One region of the Kitasatospora setae KM-6054 genome, then DNA from elsewhere that is predicted to be linked to it. Evidence: riboswitches for the same ligand, from Rfam matches in the RefSeq annotation. Region 1 holds a riboswitch; each other region holds the start of a gene.
What was found. Region 1 has a riboswitch for cyclic di-AMP ahead of KSE_RS21135 (M23 family metallopeptidase). Riboswitches for the same ligand answer to the same signal wherever they lie in the genome.
Positions count from the first base shown of each region.

Region 2: linked by a shared signal. The riboswitch ahead of KSE_RS10700 (C40 family peptidase) and the one ahead of KSE_RS21135 (M23 family metallopeptidase) in region 1 are both predicted to bind cyclic di-AMP.
Region 3: linked by a shared signal. The riboswitch ahead of KSE_RS45570 (LysM peptidoglycan-binding domain-containing protein) and the one ahead of KSE_RS21135 (M23 family metallopeptidase) in region 1 are both predicted to bind cyclic di-AMP.
Region 4: linked by a shared signal. The riboswitch ahead of KSE_RS45705 (transglycosylase family protein) and the one ahead of KSE_RS21135 (M23 family metallopeptidase) in region 1 are both predicted to bind cyclic di-AMP.

Region 1 covers NC_016109.1:4,749,062-4,752,972, reverse strand. The annotation lists gene KSE_RS21145 (hypothetical protein) at 1-547, shown strand, start outside; gene KSE_RS21140 (DUF3995 domain-containing protein) at 675-1,157, shown strand; gene KSE_RS21135 (M23 family metallopeptidase) at 1,170-1,955, opposite strand; cyclic di-AMP (ydaO/yuaA leader) riboswitch at 1,966-2,129, opposite strand; gene KSE_RS21130 (YiaA/YiaB family inner membrane protein) at 2,367-2,657, shown strand; gene KSE_RS21125 (alpha/beta fold hydrolase) at 2,795-3,649, shown strand; gene KSE_RS21120 (TetR-like C-terminal domain-containing protein) at 3,649-3,911, shown strand, end outside.
Region 2 covers NC_016109.1:2,418,108-2,422,018, forward strand. The annotation lists gene KSE_RS10695 (C40 family peptidase) at 1-258, opposite strand, end outside; gene KSE_RS10700 (C40 family peptidase) at 487-1,584, opposite strand; cyclic di-AMP (ydaO/yuaA leader) riboswitch at 1,595-1,751, opposite strand; gene KSE_RS10705 (C40 family peptidase) at 2,144-3,181, opposite strand; gene KSE_RS10710 (NYN domain-containing protein) at 3,367-3,911, opposite strand, start outside.
Region 3 covers NC_016109.1:462,662-466,572, reverse strand. The annotation lists gene KSE_RS01940 (AurF N-oxygenase family protein) at 1-6, shown strand, start outside; gene KSE_RS01935 (CapA family protein) at 162-1,385, shown strand; gene KSE_RS45570 (LysM peptidoglycan-binding domain-containing protein) at 1,408-2,625, opposite strand; cyclic di-AMP (ydaO/yuaA leader) riboswitch at 2,629-2,796, opposite strand; gene KSE_RS01925 (MFS transporter) at 3,295-3,911, shown strand, end outside.
Region 4 covers NC_016109.1:1,907,871-1,911,781, forward strand. The annotation lists gene KSE_RS08410 (G8 domain-containing protein) at 1-307, opposite strand, end outside; gene KSE_RS08415 (hypothetical protein) at 511-1,287, shown strand; cyclic di-AMP (ydaO/yuaA leader) riboswitch at 1,684-1,853, shown strand; gene KSE_RS45705 (transglycosylase family protein) at 1,859-3,193, shown strand; gene KSE_RS08425 (hypothetical protein) at 3,303-3,503, shown strand; gene KSE_RS08430 (AMP-dependent synthetase/ligase) at 3,606-3,911, shown strand, end outside.

The DNA.
Region 1 (3,911 bases):
CGAGTGGCAGCGGGCGGCCCGCCGGCTGAACACCAAGCGCACCGAGAAGCTCCGGGCCGAGACCGACTGGCAGGGCGAGGTGCTGCTCTCCCTGCTGCGCCGCGCCGACCTGGTGACCTGGCCCCGGCTGTACGCGCTGCTGCTGCGCGCGGACGAGGTGCCGGTCGACGACCCGGACGCCGTCCGGGCCTGGCTGACCGCGTTCCGCGCCCTCCCGGAGGCTGACCGCTTCGCCGCCTTCGACCGGCTCCCCGGGCTGGACGGCGACGGCCAGTGGGACCAGCCCGGCCGCCCGCTGCTGATCGGCGTCTCCACCGACGGGGCCCGCCGGCTGCTGGAGCAGGGCCTGATGCGGCGCAGCTACCGCAACCTGGCCGAACGGTCCGCCCGCGGCCTGCCGATGCCGGACGAACTCGCGGGCGGGTTCGAGGAGTTCGAGGAGGCGGTGGCGCAGGCCGCGATCGACCTGTGCGGCGAGTGGACCGTCCCGGGGCTGCCGCGGCTGCTCCTGGAGGAGTTCCCCGACCTCGCCCCCGAGGAGTACTGAGGGTCCGCCGGGGCCGGGCTCGTCCCCCCGGACGACCCCGGACGGCCGGGAGATCGCCCTGCCGGGCCACCCGCCGGGTACGTGCGGAGGATCCGCCCGGCGGCCGCCCGGCGGCAGGGTGGGGGCCATGACCTCCACCGCCCGCACCGCCCGCACCGTCCGCGTCCCGTACGCCGCGTGTGCCGCGTACGCCGCCGCCGCCTGGTCCGCCCTGTTCGCGCTGGTGCACCTGTACTGGCTGCTGGGCGGCCGGCTCGGCCTGCCCGACGGGCTGTCGGTGCGGGACAGCACCCCGCTGCTGGTGATCGACGTCGTGGCGGTCCCGCTCTGCGCGGCGGCCGCCGGGCTGGCCCTGGCCCTGGTCCGCCCCTGGGGCGCCCGGCTGCCGGCCCGGCCGCTGCGGGTGGCCGCCCGGGGCACCGCGCTGCTGCTGGTGGCGCACGCCGTCCCGTCCGTCCCGGACTGGATCGCCCTGGCCCTGGGCCGGAGCTCGCCCGCCGGCCTGGACGCGATGGCCCGCTTCGCGACCTTCCTCTACGAGCCGTTCTTCCTGGCCGGCGGCCTGCTCTTCGCCCTGGCGGCGTTCCCGCGCGGCCCGCGCGGGGCGTGAGGCGGCGGGGCGCTACGGCTGGAGGCCGAGCTGCCGGAGCCAGGGCAGCGGGTCGACGGGGGCGCCGCCGGCCGGGCGGACCTCCAGGTGGAGGTGCGGGCCGGTGACGTTGCCGGTGGCGCCGACGGTGCCGAGGACGGTGTCGGTGGTGACCGGACCGGCCGGGGTGCTGATCCGGGAGAGGTGGCAGTACCAGAGCTCGGTGCCGTCGGGGAGGGTCTGGATGACCCGGTAGCCGTACGCGCCGGACCAGCCGGCCGCGGTGACGGTGCCGGCGGCGACGGCGGTGACGGGGGTGCCGGTGCGGGCGGCGAAGTCCAGGCCGGTGTGCAGGTGGGCCCAGTGGGCGCCGGCCTGGGCGAACTCGGCGGTGAGCCGGTAGCCGGCGACCGGCAGCGCGGCCTCGGGCCGTCCGGTGGCGGCCTCCGCCTCGGCCTCGCGTTCGGCGCGCTTGGCCTCGGCCTCCTCGGCGGCGGCGACCCGGGCGGTCTCGTCGGCGGCGGTGCGCTGGCCGTCGGCCTGCTGCAGGATGCGGGCGGCGAGGGCGAGGCCGGGGTCGGCGGCGAGCGGGCCGTCGGCGGCCTGGTCGGCGGCGCTGACCGGAGCGGGCGCGGTCGCGGCCTGGACGGCGGGGGCGGCGGCGAGGCCGGTGGCGCTGAGCGCGGCGGTCATCGCGGTGACGCCCAGCAGCGGGGCGCCGGTGCGGGGCTGGCGGGGCAGCCGGTGCCGGGCGGCCTCGGTCTCGGCCGGGTGGTCGAGCAGCTGGGTGCCGGTGCTCTCGGTGTAGGTCGACGCCACGGGGGCGCGCTCCTTCCTTCCCTGCCGCCGACCGGGTTAGCTGACGGGTTCGGAGGTGGAAGGTCTCCTACGGTCGGGCCCAGGGCCGTCCCGATTCACCCCGGTGGAACGTGGTTCCCCGGCTCCTGGGCCGTCCGCGAGGACGGGCCCGGATGGATTAGGCGTGGCGCACGGTGCCGCATGGTTACGGCGTTGCCGACCGCGCTGCGTTATCAAACGTTAATCCTATGGACCCCATGATTCCAAGCGCCTGCCGAGGTGCGGTGGAACTTTCCTGACGCCCTACGGGCGGTTTGTGACGGTTTGTCGACCACCGGGTTTTCGGCCACCCGGCCCGGGTGACGGATCGTGACGGGCCGGATGAGTATCCGTACTCACGACCGGCGCCCGACCCGGCGGGACCCTGGGCCCATGACCGCACCCGTGCCGCAGCGCACCACCTCCGCGTACTTCCTGCAGGCCGTCGCGTCCTTCGGCTTCGCCCTGGTCGCCCTCGCCCTGGGGATCGCCTACCTCCCGGTCAGCGCCTGGATGCGGGCCTTCCTCGCGGTCGGCCTGCTCTACGTCGTCACCTCCGCGTTCACGCTGGCCAAAGTGGTCCGGGACCGCCAGGAGGAGGGGGCGCTGACCAGCCGGGTCGACCAGGCCCGACTGGAGAAGCTGATCTCCGAGCACGACCCGTACCGGGTGGAGGGCATCTGAGGCCGCGCCGGGCGACCGCGCCGGGCGACCGCGCCGGGTTGACGGCTAAGGCTATTAGCCTTAGCTTTATGGCTATCGGCAGCAGCCGGGCCGGAAGCGCCCGGTGCGCCGGACCACGCCCGCCCAGGAGGCCCGCGATGACCAGCACCACCGGCACCACCACCCGGTACCTCGACGTCACCGGCGGCCGGATCGCCTACGACGACGCCCCCGGCGCCGGCGTCCCGGTCGTCCTGCTGCCCGGCATGCTCGACCAGCGCGCCGTCTACCGGCACCTCGTCCCGCTGCTGTCCGCCGCCGGGCACCGGGTGGTCACCATGGACCTGCGCGGGATGGGCGAGTCCTCGACCGGCTTCACCGACCACACCCCGGCCGCGATCGCCGGGGACCTGGCCGCCCTGCTGGCCCACCTGGACCTGCGCGGCGCCGTCCTGGTCGGCAGCTCGTACACCGGCGCCACCGTGGTCCGCGCCGCCGCGCTCGCCCCCGAGCGGACCGGCGGGGTGGTGCTGATCGACGCGTTCGTCGAGAACCTGCCGCTGAACGGCTTCCAGAAGGCGCTGTTCGGCCTGGCCGCGCCGCTGGTCAGCACCTTCCCCGGGCTGTGGGGCGCGCTGCAGAAGTTCTACTACCCGGCCGGCGCCCGGCCCGCCGACTTCGACGCCTACCGGGCCGGCCTGTCCGCGATGCTCCGCGAGCCCGGCCGGAAGGCGGCGCTGCGCGGCTACCTGAAGGGCGACTCGGCGCCGGTCGGCTGGTGCGCGGCGGTCGACGTGCCCGCGCTGGTGCTGATGGGCGGGAAGGACCCGGACTTCCCCGCGCCGGAGCTGGTCGCGGACCGGCAGGCCGCCGCGCTGCGCGGCCGCAAGGTGATGATCGGGGGGGCGGGCCACTACCCGATGGCCGGCCGCCCGCAGGCCGTCGCCGACGCCCTGCTGCCGTTCCTGGCCGAGCGGGCCGGCGCCCACGGCGACGACAAGGCCGCCCGCTGATGCCCCGCGCCGGACTCTCCACCGCCGCCGTGGTGGACCACGCCCTGGACCTGATCGACGAGCGCGGCGCCGACGCGCTGACCCTGGCCGCCGTCGCCGCCCGGGCCGGGGTCGCCACCCCCTCGCTGTACAAGCACGTCGCCGGCGGCCTGCCCGAGCTGCGCCGGCTGGTCGCCGTCCGCACCACCGAGGAGCTGACCGACCACCTGGCGGCGGCCGTCCTGGGCCACTCCCGGGACGCGGCGGTCCGGGCCCTGCTCGC
Region 2 (3,911 bases), 2.3 Mb from region 1:
GGTGCCGGTCTCGGCCTGCAGGGTCCTGAGCCGCTCCTGCGCCGCGTTGTACGTCTCCGAGGCCCGCTCGGCCTCCTCGTAGAGCTGGTCGACCTGCTGCTTGACCTCGGCCCGGTTCGGCGGGTCGGCGGGGCTCAGCGGGGCGGCGGCGGCCCCGCCGACGGTCAGTCCGAGCGCGCTGGTCGCGGCGGCGGTGAGCGCCAGGGCCCGGGCGATGCGCTGGACACCGGGCAGTGGGGTGCGGCGGGGCACGGACACGCGCGACGGCTCCGTTCTGCGGCCGGCCTCCGCCGCCGTCCGCGGTCGGACGGCCGTCCTCGCGGGGGCCCGGGGGCAGAGGTTAGCGAGTCGGATCGATCCAGTCCAAACCCCGACAGCCCCGAATATTTGACCCCCAATCGGACATCCGCACGGGAACGGCCCGGCACCCCTTGGGGGCACCGGGCCGCACGTCCCGCCGGGGCCCCGAACGGGCCCCGGGCCGGGTCAGATCCGGACGATCCGGTTGATCGGCATCGCGGTCGCCGACTCGTAGCGGACCTGCGCGCCGGTGTGCGGGGCGTGGATCATCTGCCCGTTGCCGACGTACATCCCGACGTGGTGCTGGTCGCCGTAGTAGATGATCAGGTCGCCCGGGCGGGCGTTGGCGATGTCGGTGCCCAGGCTGGTGCCGGCCCCCGCCTGCGCCTGGGAGGTGCGCGGGATCGACACGCCGGCCTGCTTGTAGGCCCACTGCATCAGGCCGGAGCAGTCGAAGCTGCTCGGCCCGGCGGCGCCGTACGCGTACCAGCTGCCCAGCTTGGAGACGGCCGCGCCGACCGCGTTGCCGGAGAAGTTCGAGGGCGCGGGCGCGTCCAGCGCGGGCCGGTCGGTGCTCCGCGAGGCGCGGTCCTGCGAGGCGGCGGAGGCCGCGGAGGCCGCGGCGTCGGCCTTCGCCTTGGCGTCCGCGGCGGCCTTGGCCTCGGCGGCGGCGATCTGCTCGCGCTCCTGCTGGGTCAGCGTGTTGAGCAGCTCCTGGGCCTTGGCGAGCTTCGCCTGGACGTCCGCCTTGTCGGCCTGCAGGGCCTTGGTGGTGGTGTCCAGCTCGGCGAGCTTGCTCTCGGCCTCCTTGCGCTGCGCGTCGAGCTTGGACTGCTCGTCCTTGAAGCTCTTGAGCAGGTCGGCCTGGGTGGAGCCGACCACGTTCAGCGCGCCGGCCTGGCCGAGGAAGGCGTCCGGGGTGCTGGAGAGCATCAGCTGCATGGTCTGCGGCATGCTGCCGGTCCGGTACTGCTCGGCGGCGATCCCGGCCAGGCTCTCCTGGACGGTGGTCACCTGCCCCTGCTGCCGGGCGAGCTGGTCCTGCAGCTGGCCGACCTGCTTCTGCAGGTCCTGCTGCTTCTCGACCGAGGCGTTCAGCGCCTCGGTCTTGATCTCGGCCTCTTCGTTGAGCTGGTCGACCTGCTGCTTGACCTGGTCCTTGGTCGGCGCGGGATCGGCGTGCGCCCCGCCCTGGGCGGAGAGCGCCACGGCGGCGGCGGCGGTCGCAGTGAGAATCGAGACCCGGGCACGGCTCGCGGGCTTGGGACGACGATGGGACGCCACGAAGGCGGACTCCTTCTTCCTCGACCGCCTACCGGGTGAGCTGACGGGTTCGGGCTGGAAGAGATTGCCCTACGACGCCTCACCGGCCGCGCGCGGCGGCCGACCTGGCGCCGATTCACCCCGGGGGAACGTGGTTCCCCGGCTCCGTTCGACAGCACCCCCGCAGGGGTATCCCCGTCAGCAGACCCGGTGTTGACGGTCTGCCCGCTGCGTCACGGACTCGGCGGCGACCCCCGCCGCCGCCCCCCTTGGGCGATCGACTCTGCGGTGGTCGAGACATGACCCTAGTAACCGATCCGTGATCCGCTCAAATCTTTGTCGGAAAAAAATCTGATTCTGAATCAAACACCCGGCAAAATGTGACCGATAGTGAGCACTTCATGACGCAGGGCGTAGCAATTCTCATGATGTGGTCCAGAAGCGACAGACCCGGACGTGTCGCAGATCACAAGGGGATCTCGGCCCGCCCGGGCGTGTCACTATGCGTCAGTTGTCGCCCGGTGGGGCGTTTGTCCGATTCGTCGGCCCGTCAGACCGGAAGCCGTCGGACCGGCGCGGGTCAGACCCGGCGGATGGTCGAGATCGGCAGGGTGTCGACCTTCATCACCTTCACCACGTCGCCGGTGCGCGGCGCGTGGACCACCATGCCGTCGCCGATGTACATGCCGACGTGGTGCCGGTCGCCGTAGTAGACGACCAGGTCGCCCGGCTGCGCGTTGTGCCAGTCGGTGCCGACGTTCACGCCGTAGCTGCCCTGCGACTGCGAGGTGCGCGGCAGCGAGACGCCGGCCTTCGCGTACGCCCACACCATCAGGCCGGAGCAGTCGAAGGTGTTCGGGCCGGTGGCGCCCCACACGTACGCGGAGCCCTGCTTGCCGAGCGCCGCCGCCACCGCGGTCGCGGCGTAGCCGCTGGCCTGCGGCAGGGAGGCCGGGTCGACCCGGTTGGAGCTGCGCGAGGCGGTGCCGCCGGTGTCCCGCAGGATCGCGGCGCGGTCCGCGGCGCTCAGCTTGGCGAGCAGCTTCTGCGCCTCGGCGAGCTTGCCGTTGACCTCGCTCTTGGCGTCGTTGAGCGCCTGGGTCTGGGTGTCCAGCTCGTGCAGGACCTGGGCGGCCTCCTGCTTCTGCTGGTCCAGGCGGCGCTGCTGCTCCTTGAGCGACTTCAGCGTCTCGGCCTGGGTGCTGGCGGCCTGGTCGAACGAGGCCGCCTGGGCGAGGTACTTGTCCGGGTTGGACGAGAGCATCAGCTGCATCGACGGGTCGACGCCGCCCTGCCGGTACTGGTCCCCGGCGACCGCCGCGAGGCCGGAGGAGAGCTCGGTCAGCTGCTCCTGGCCGCGGGCCACCTGGTCCTGGAGGTCGTCGGCCTGCTTGCGCAGCTGGTCGGACCGCTCCTTGGCGCCGTTGAACTTCTCGGCGGCCTGCTCCTGCTCCTCCAGCAGCTTGTCGACCTGCGCCTTGACCTCGTCCTTGTTCGGCTGGGCCGGGGCGGCGTGCGCGCCGGCCTGGGCCGTCAGGGCGACCGCGGTCGCGGCGGCGGCGGTGAACACGGAGATCCGCGCACGGCTCGGCTGCTTGGGACGCCGGTGGGAGGCCAAGGGGGAGCTCCTTCTTCCTGCTGGACTCACCCCAACGAGTGATGGTCCGGAATATAGGTTTGACGCCAGACCCTAGTGAAGTCCCTGCCTCCGCGTCCACTCCCGGGGGGCTTCCGGTCCCACCGCCCCGCCCCCTTTCACAAGGCCGTCACACTCCGGCCGCCTCCGGGCCCCCTGACCGCCCCTCAGCTGCGGGAGAGCCGGTTCAGCAGCAGCACCGAGGCCACCGGCCGCGCCCCGGCCTTGCGCACCCCGTCCGCGACCTCCTTGTCCGCGGAGACCACCACCACCGGACGGCCCTGCGGCTCGGCCCGCACCAGTCGGCGGATCAGCTCGTCCGCGGTCTCCCCGGTGCGGCTGAACCGCACCCGGACCCCGCGCGGCGGCGCCATGATCACCGGCACGTCCAGGTCCTGGCCGTCGAAGACGCAGGTCACCTCGGCCTGGGTGCGCTGGGCCAGCATCGCCAGGCCGCCCAGCAGCCGCATCCGCTGCTGCTCCAGCGGCAGTTGGGGATAGCCGGTCTTGGTCACGTTGTAGCCGTCCACCACCAGGTGGACCTGCGGGATCGCCAGCAGCTGGTCCAGCAGCGCCGGGTCGTCCTCGGCCAGACCGCGCCGGGCCACGTCGTGCGGCGAGGCCGAGCCGGGCTCGACCGCCTCCACCAGGTCGGCCGGGCGCAGCGCGGTGACCGGCAGCGCCAGCTCGCGCTGCAGGCCCTGGGCGGACT
Region 3 (3,911 bases), 4.3 Mb from region 1:
CGCTGAGCCGCCAGGCGGCCGCCCGGTTGCCGTACGGGCGTTCACGGGCGTTCACGGGCGTCCGGGCGGGAATCGTGACCATGTGGTGTCCGGGTGGACTTCCGGTGTTCGAACGGCGCGGATAAAGTGCGTCGTCACCGAACCATCCGGGGGGTCCGTTCATGCGTCGCGCCACGGTCGGCACCACAGCCGCCGCCACCGCAGTCCTGCTGCTCACCGCCGTCGCCGGCTGCGGCGGGCCGACGCCCGCCCAGGACCGGACCGCGGCCGGCGGCGGGGCGGCATCCGGCACGTCCGCCGCGTCCGGTACGTCGGGCGATCCCAGCGGGTCGGGCGCGCCGACCGCACCGGGCCAGGCCGAGGGCACGCCGGACGGGACCGCGAGCGGAACGGCCGGCGGAACGGCCCCGGCGGCGGGGGCGACGAAGGGCGGCGGGGCGGACGGCAGCATCACGGTGGCCTTCGCCGGGGACGTCCACTTCGAGGGACGCACCGCCTCCCGGCTCGGCGCGTCCAAGACCGAAACCGCGCTCGGCCCGATCGCCGCGACGCTGTCCGCCGCCGACCTCTCGGTGCTCAACCTGGAGACCGCGATCACCAGCCGCGGCAAGGCCGAGGCCAAGACCTACACCTTCCGCACCACCCCCAAGGCGCTCGACGCGCTCAAGGACGCCGGCGTCGACGTGGTCTCCCAGGCCAACAACCACGCCGTCGACTTCGGCCCCGACGGCCTCGCCGACACCCTCGCCGCGAAGGCCGCCTCCCCGATACCCGTGGTCGGCATCGGCAAGGACGCCGCCGAGGCGTACGCCCCGTACGTCACCACGGTGCGCGGCGTGAAGGTCGCCGTGCTGGGAGCCAGCCAGGTCAACGAGATCACCAACCAGAAGTGGCGGGCCGGCGCGCACAAGCCCGGCATCGCCTCCGCCCTCGACGAGCCCGCGCTGCTGCGCGCCGTCACCGCGGCGAAGGCCCAGGCGCCCGTGGTCCTGGTCTACCTGCACTGGGGCGACGAGGGGGTGGCCTGCCCGACCCGGGCGCAGACCTCGCTCGCCAAGAAGCTCGCCGACGCCGGAGCGACCGCCGTGGTCGGCACCCACGCCCACACCATGCTCGGCTCGGGCATGCTCGGGAAGACCTACGTCGCGTACGGCTTCGGCAACTTCCTCTGGTACGGCACCTCGAACTACGCCGCCTCCGACGAGACCGGCGTCACCACGCTCACCGTCACCGCCGACGGCCGGGTCACCGGCGAGGTCTTCACCCCCGCCCACATCGACGGCCGCGGCGTGCCCGTCCCGCAGAACGGGAACGCCGCGCGGACCGCCCAGCAGCGCCGCGACGGCCTGCGCGGCTGCACCGGGCTGGCCGCCGCCCCGAAGTGACGGCGGCCGGCCCGGGCCGGTGTCACTTCAGGTCCAGCACCTGGCCCGGGTGGATCAGGTCCGGGTTCCCGCCGACCACCTGCTGGTTCGACGCGTAGAGCTCGGACCAGCCGCCGTCCACCGCGTGGGTGCGGGCGATCGAGGCCAGGGTGTCGCCCGGGCCGACGGTGTACGGCTGCGCGGACCCGGCGGCCGGGCCTGCCGGGGTGGCGGCCGCAGCCGCGTCCGTGGGTGCGGCGGTGGAGGGGGCCGGGGTTGCGGGGGCGCTCGGCGTGGCCGTCGTTGCGGACGAGGCGGACGGGGTGGACGGGGTGGGCGAGGTCGGGGCGTCCGGGGTCGGGCTCACCGGGGCGGTGGGGAACAGGCCGCTGCCGTTTCCGCCGTTCCCGTTGTTGCCGTTTCCGTTGTTGCCCTCGGCGGGGGCGCCCGGGGTGGGCGTGGTGGTCGGGCCGGTGGGCACCAGCGGGGTGCCGGGGGAGGCCGGCGGGACGGTCGGCGTGGCCGAGGCGTCCGGGGCGGGCGTGGTCGGGGTGCCGGGAGCGGGGGTCGCCGAGTCGGTCGGGGCGGGCGGGGTGGGCGTGCTCGGCTGCGGCTGCGGGTGCGTCAACTGCAGGTAGCGCTCGTACAGGCTCTGGTGGCTGGTCCAGAACCAGGCGCCGTTCTTCTCGTACCAGTACACGTGCGCGACCGGGTCGTAGCCGGGCAGCCCGGAGAACACCGGTGCGGTGCTGCCGTCCGCCGGTGCGGTGCTGCCGTCCGGGGCCGCGTTGACCGCCGCGATGCCGCGGGCGCCGCGCAGCGAACCGGTCTCGCTCGCCGAGTCGTTGTCGTCGACGACGCCCGGCGCGCTGGCGGTGTTCAGGCCGGCGCCGTCCGCGCAGGCGGACCAGGGCGACGGGCCCTCGGTGGCCAGGATGCGCTCGGCGACGGCGATCTGCTGGCTGCGGGTGGCGCCGTCCGGCAGCGGGGCGTACTGGGTGCCGCCGTAGTCGGTCCAGCGCTGGGCGTTGATCTGCAGGCCGCCGTAGAGGCCGTTGCCCGCGTTGGAGCCCCAGTTCCCTCCGCTTTCGCACTCGGCGACCCGGTCCCAGACCGCGCTGGGCGCGGCGTGCGCGCCGCTCACGGTGAGCAGCGGCAGGGCGATGCCGAGGCCGGCCACACCGGCCGCCGCGATCGCGCGCTCGGCGGTCTTCTCCGCCTGGCTCTGCCGGCGATGACGTCCCGAACCCGTGAAGAGCATGCGAGATCCTCTCCGCACGCCTGCGAGGTGAGCTGTCGGGTTCGGACCGGGAGGGAGGCCCGGCCGCCGCACTCCGGTCGCCCGGCGCTGACGGCTTCACCCCTAGCCGTGGGGGACGGCAACAAACGTGGTTCCCCCGCCCCTGCCCAAGGGTTGTGGTGGTCGACCCGGCGACGCGGTGGACAGGGCTCGGCGTTGTCGCGCTGCGGGGCCCGGCGGTGCGGGCAGGGAGGAGCCTATTCACTCGAACGTGGCAATCACAAGCTCGTCGCGCCCGGATCACGCCTTCGTCACGCTGGTTGCCGCCTGGTGTGTGGGCGACCTGTTGACGATGTCTCGGGTGGTTGACCGAGTCGCCGGGCGGCGCCGTCGGTCGAGCCGTCCGGTCGTCCGGTCGTCCGGTCGGTTGGTCGGTCGATCGGCTGGAGAAGTGTGGCCGATCGGTGGGATTGGAACGGTCGCCTGCGGGGGAGAGAGGGGCCCCGGCGTGGGGCGGCGGATGGCTCGGGAGAGGCAAGTCGCCTGTAGGGGAGGCAAGTTGGGGCCAATACGGGCAATCTCCGTGTTGCGGATAAATGGCGCGACAGGGTGTCGACGGACTTCCTACGATCGCCCTGCTCGCTGTTCCCGCGGGCGTGTCACCGAGTCAGTGGAGGAGGTCCCGTGCGCGTGCTGGTTCCCGAAGTGCTCCGCACCGAGCGCCGGTTCGCCAGGCTGTTCGTCGGCCAGTCGTTGTCGGTCCTGGGCGACCGGGTGTCGTTCGTGGCGCTGCCCTTCGCGGTGCTGTCGATCAGCGACTCGGCCGCCGACGTCGGGCTGGTCGCGACGGCGGGCCTGCTCCCGCTGCTGGTGTTCACACTCGTCGGCGGCGTCTGGGCGGACCGCCTGCCCAGGCAGCGGATCATGCTGGCCTCCGACCTGGTGCGGTGCGCTGTCCAGGCGGCCATCGCGGTGCTGCTGCTCACCGGCACCGCCCGGGTCGGGCTGCTCGCTCTGCTGGCGGCGGTGTTCGGTGTCGCGGACGCGTTCTTCCTGCCGGCCTCCACCGGCCTGCTGCTCCTGCTCGTCCCCGCCGACCGACTGCGCGAGGCGAACGCCCTGCGCGGCTTCGTGCAGTCGGCGAGCCTGGTGGTCGGTCCGGCGCTGGCCAGCGTACTGATCGCACTGGCCGGCCCGGGCGGCGCGCTGGCGCTCGACGCGGTGAGCTTCGCGGCCAGCGCCGCCGTACTGGCCCGCCTGGGCGCGGTCGGTGCAGTGGGCGCGGGAGGAGGGGGCGTCGGCGGTGC
Region 4 (3,911 bases), 2.8 Mb from region 1:
ACCAGTTCCGGCCGCTCCGGTCGACCGGCGGCGGCTGCGGCGCGGACGGGTCGGGGCTCGCCGAGGCGGGCGGCGGGCCGCCGGTGCCGTGCTGGTGCCCGCCCGCGGGCGTGCTGCCGCCGGGCGGGGCCGGCCGGGCCGAGGTCTCGTCCGCGCCCGCCAGCGACTGCCGCAGCACCACTCCCCCGCCGAGCGCCGCCACCGTCCCGACCGCCAGCCAGGTCAGCATCCTGCGCCGCCCCACCAGCGGCCGCCGGTGCCGGTGCCGGACGGCCGGGGTCTGCTCGCTGTTCCGCTGCTCTTCCACCTCGGCCGCCCTCCCGGGGCCCGCAACCCTGAGTCGTCGGGGGCAGCTTAGGCACGGCCGCCACCCGGACACGTCATGTTCCGGACGGGGTAAGCATCCTGGCGTAGCACCTCCGGACGCCCGTTCGGGAACGTTCGATTCCGCCCGGGCGTATCACCTGATTGACCGTCAACTCACCTTCCCCGCAGAGGAACGGACCGGCCATGGCGAAGACGCCCACCCCCGAGGAGCGCCACCGGTTCGCCTCGACGCGTGCGCAGCAGGGCGGCTTCACCGCGATCCGCTCGCTGGCCCGGTTCGGCGTGGACCCGGTCCTGGCCGCCGACTACGGCCGCCCGCCCGGCTTCGGCACGGCGGTGGAGGCGATCGCCGAGATCGCCGAGACGCACCACCTGCTCACCCTCGCCTCGGCGCACCGGCGCGACTGGCCGCCCACCCTGCCGGAGCGCTTCGCCTGGCGGCACGCGGGCCCGCTGGGCCGGTGCTGGCTCTCCTCCTGCGCCACCGACTACGGCTGGCCGCCCACCGCGGAGCTCCCGCCGCCCGGGCGGGGCGGGGCGGCCGAGTCGGCGGCCGTGCGGGAGCTGGAGGTGCTCCGGCGGGCGGGCGCCGCCGCGCTCGACTCCGGTCGGCGCGCCCTGTTCCCCGTCCCGCTCCGGCCGCTGCGCACCCTGCACGCCGTCGCCGCGGCCGGCATGGCGGAGGTGTACCGGCTGGCCCGCCGGGGCCTGCCGCTGCCCGCCGAGGGGAGCGGCTTCGCCCACCTGGACGCGGAGCCGCCGGGCCCGTGGGCGCGGATCGAGGCCATCACGGACACCTGCCACCGGCTGCACGCGCCCGCCGACCTCCCGCCCGGCCTGCGCGGGCCGCTGGCGGCGCTCAGCCTGCGGTACGCCGCCCGGGAGGCCCGGTCCGCGGCCGGGGGCGAGTGGCTGAGCGCGGCGCGGTCGCGGAAGGACGCTTCCCGACCGGAATTCTGACGGCCCGTCCGGAAAAAGGAATTCGGCCGGACCGCGAGAACCCGCCGCCCCGCCCCGGGGTCGACTCCGCTCCGGCCCCCCTGGAAATAACGCCATCAAATGGACAATTCACCGGCGTGCCGTCCGACCAGAGGGGCATCAACGACTCATATGGCAACCAAAGCCCTTTAACACCCAAAACGGTCACAAGATCCACCTTTTCCTGACGCTCCCGCAGCCCCCGCCAGCGGCAACGGAGTTCCGCCCGGAATTCTTGATCACCTTTTCCGGGGCCCGGAAAACCTTTCCCGGATATTTGCCATTCGCCCTTGAGTCCGCTTAATCTCCTGCCCACGTTCGTGGACACACGGACCCAGCCCACCCGGAACGCCGAGTCCTGCCGCCGGGTGGGTCGGCTCATGCACAACGCACCACGGCAGGGGCGGGGGAACCAGGTAAGTCGCCCCGGGCGGTCGCAGGACCGCACGGGGCTTGGGGTGAAGCCGGGCGCACCGCGAGGTGTGCTCGGCCGGGCGACTCCGGCCCGAATCCGACAGCTCACCTCGCAGGCGTGGGAGAGGAACGCTCCTTCATGCTGCCCATCAGCTCCAAGAACGCCCGCCGCCTGATCGCCACCACCGGCGTCGTCGGCATCGGCCTCACGATTCCCTGCCTGACCGCCGGTTCCGCCTCCGCGGCCACCGTCGCCACCTGGGACAAGGTCGCCCAGTGCGAGTCCAGCGGCAACTGGTCGATCAACACCGGCAACGGCTTCTACGGCGGCCTGCAGTTCACCGCCTCCACCTGGGCCGAGTTCGGCGGCACCGCGTACGCCTCGCGCGCCGACCTCGCCACCAAGGAGCAGCAGATCGCCACCGCCGAGAAGGTGCTGGCCGTCCAGGGCCCCGGCGCCTGGCCCGTCTGCTCCGTCCAGGCCGGCCTGACCAAGGGCGGCGCGGCCCCCCAGGTCGACACCTCCGGCTCGTCCGGCAACTCGTCGTCCTCGTCCTCGTCGTCGTCCTCGAACTCGACCGGCTCCACCCAGTCGCCGTCGCCGTCGCAGTCGCAGTCCGGCGGCACGGACAAGTCCCAGCACTCCTGGTCGCAGTCCCGCCACCAGAACCAGTCCCAGCCCCAGGCCCAGGCGCAGCCCCAGGCCGAGCAGAGCACCCCGGCCGCGACCGACCAGTCGGCCGGCACCTACACCGTGGTGGCGGGCGACTGGCTGTCCGCGATCGCGCAGAGCCAGCACGTGGACGGCGGCTGGCAGAAGCTGTACGACCTGAACCGCTCGGTCCTCACCGAGGGCCCGGACATGATCTACCCGGGTCAGCAGCTCGCCCTGGGCGGCACCGCGACCGCGACCGCGCAGCCGCAGCAGTCCGCCCCGGCCACCAAGTCGTCGAACGGCTCCTCCTACCAGGGCTCGTCCTGGAAGAGCGGCCGCACCGGCGGCAAGGCCGGCGCCTCCACGGCGACCACCGCGGCCAAGAGCGCCACCGGCACCGCCACCACCGCCACCACCGAGGCCAAGACCGCCACCGCCACCACCGCCGTCAAGGCGACCGGTTCCAAGGCCGCGGCGATCGACTTCGCGCTGTCCAAGCTCGGCCAGGCGTACGTCTACGGCGGCACCGGCAACGGCGGCTGGGACTGCTCGGGCCTGACCCAGGCCGCGTTCCGCCAGGCGGGCATCAGCCTGCCGCGGGTCGCCGCCGACCAGGCCGACTACGCGACCCGGGTGTCGCTGGACAGCCTGCAGCCGGGCGACCTGCTGTTCTGGTCGAGCAACGGCGCCAACTCGGGCGTCTACCACGTCGCGCTGTACGTGGGCGACGGCAAGTACGTCGAGGCCGCGAACCCGCGCTCCGGCGTCCGCACCGAGACCGTCGCGAACTGGGCCCCGGACTTCGCGGGCCGCGTCTGATCCGCGAGCGGTGGAGCACCGCTGCCCCCGGAGACCCTGGTCGGCTCCGGGGGCAGCGGCCTATTCTCGGCCGGGACCGATCGACTGGACGAACCCGGGAGCCGGAACCATGGCGAAAGTGACCGTCACGCTGGACGCGGACCTGGCGCTGGAGGCGATGCTGCGCCTCGGCGCGACCAATCCGCAGGACGCGGTGGAGCTGATCGTGCGCGACTACCTGGCGACCGACCGCCGCACCGAGGCCCGCACCGGCGGCCCGCGCGACGCGGACCGCCTGCAGGCCCCGGCGCCGCCCGCCCAGGAGGGCTGATCCCGGCAACCCCCGTCCCACCCAAGCAACTTACTCTCTAGTAAGTTTACCGGCGAGTACCTACCCTGGGCGAACCCCCATCCCACCCAAGGGAGTTCGCTCATGGCACACCCCCTCGCCCGTGCCGCGCGCAGCGGCCGCCTGGCGCCCCCGCCCGTCGAGGTGCGCCGGGCCGGCGGCCGGGTCGTCGAGGCCCGGGCGGCGCACCTGGTGCCGCCGCCCGACCGCGGCAGCCTCGCCGACCTGCCGTTCCGCAACGCCGAGCAGGCGCCGGACGCCGTCGTCCTGACGATCCGTCAAGGCGACGGATCCTGGCGGGACGTGACGGCCCGCGCGTTCGCCGACCGGGTCGCCGCGCTGGCCCGCGGCCTGATCGCGGTCGGGGTCCGCCCGGGCGCCCGGCTCGTC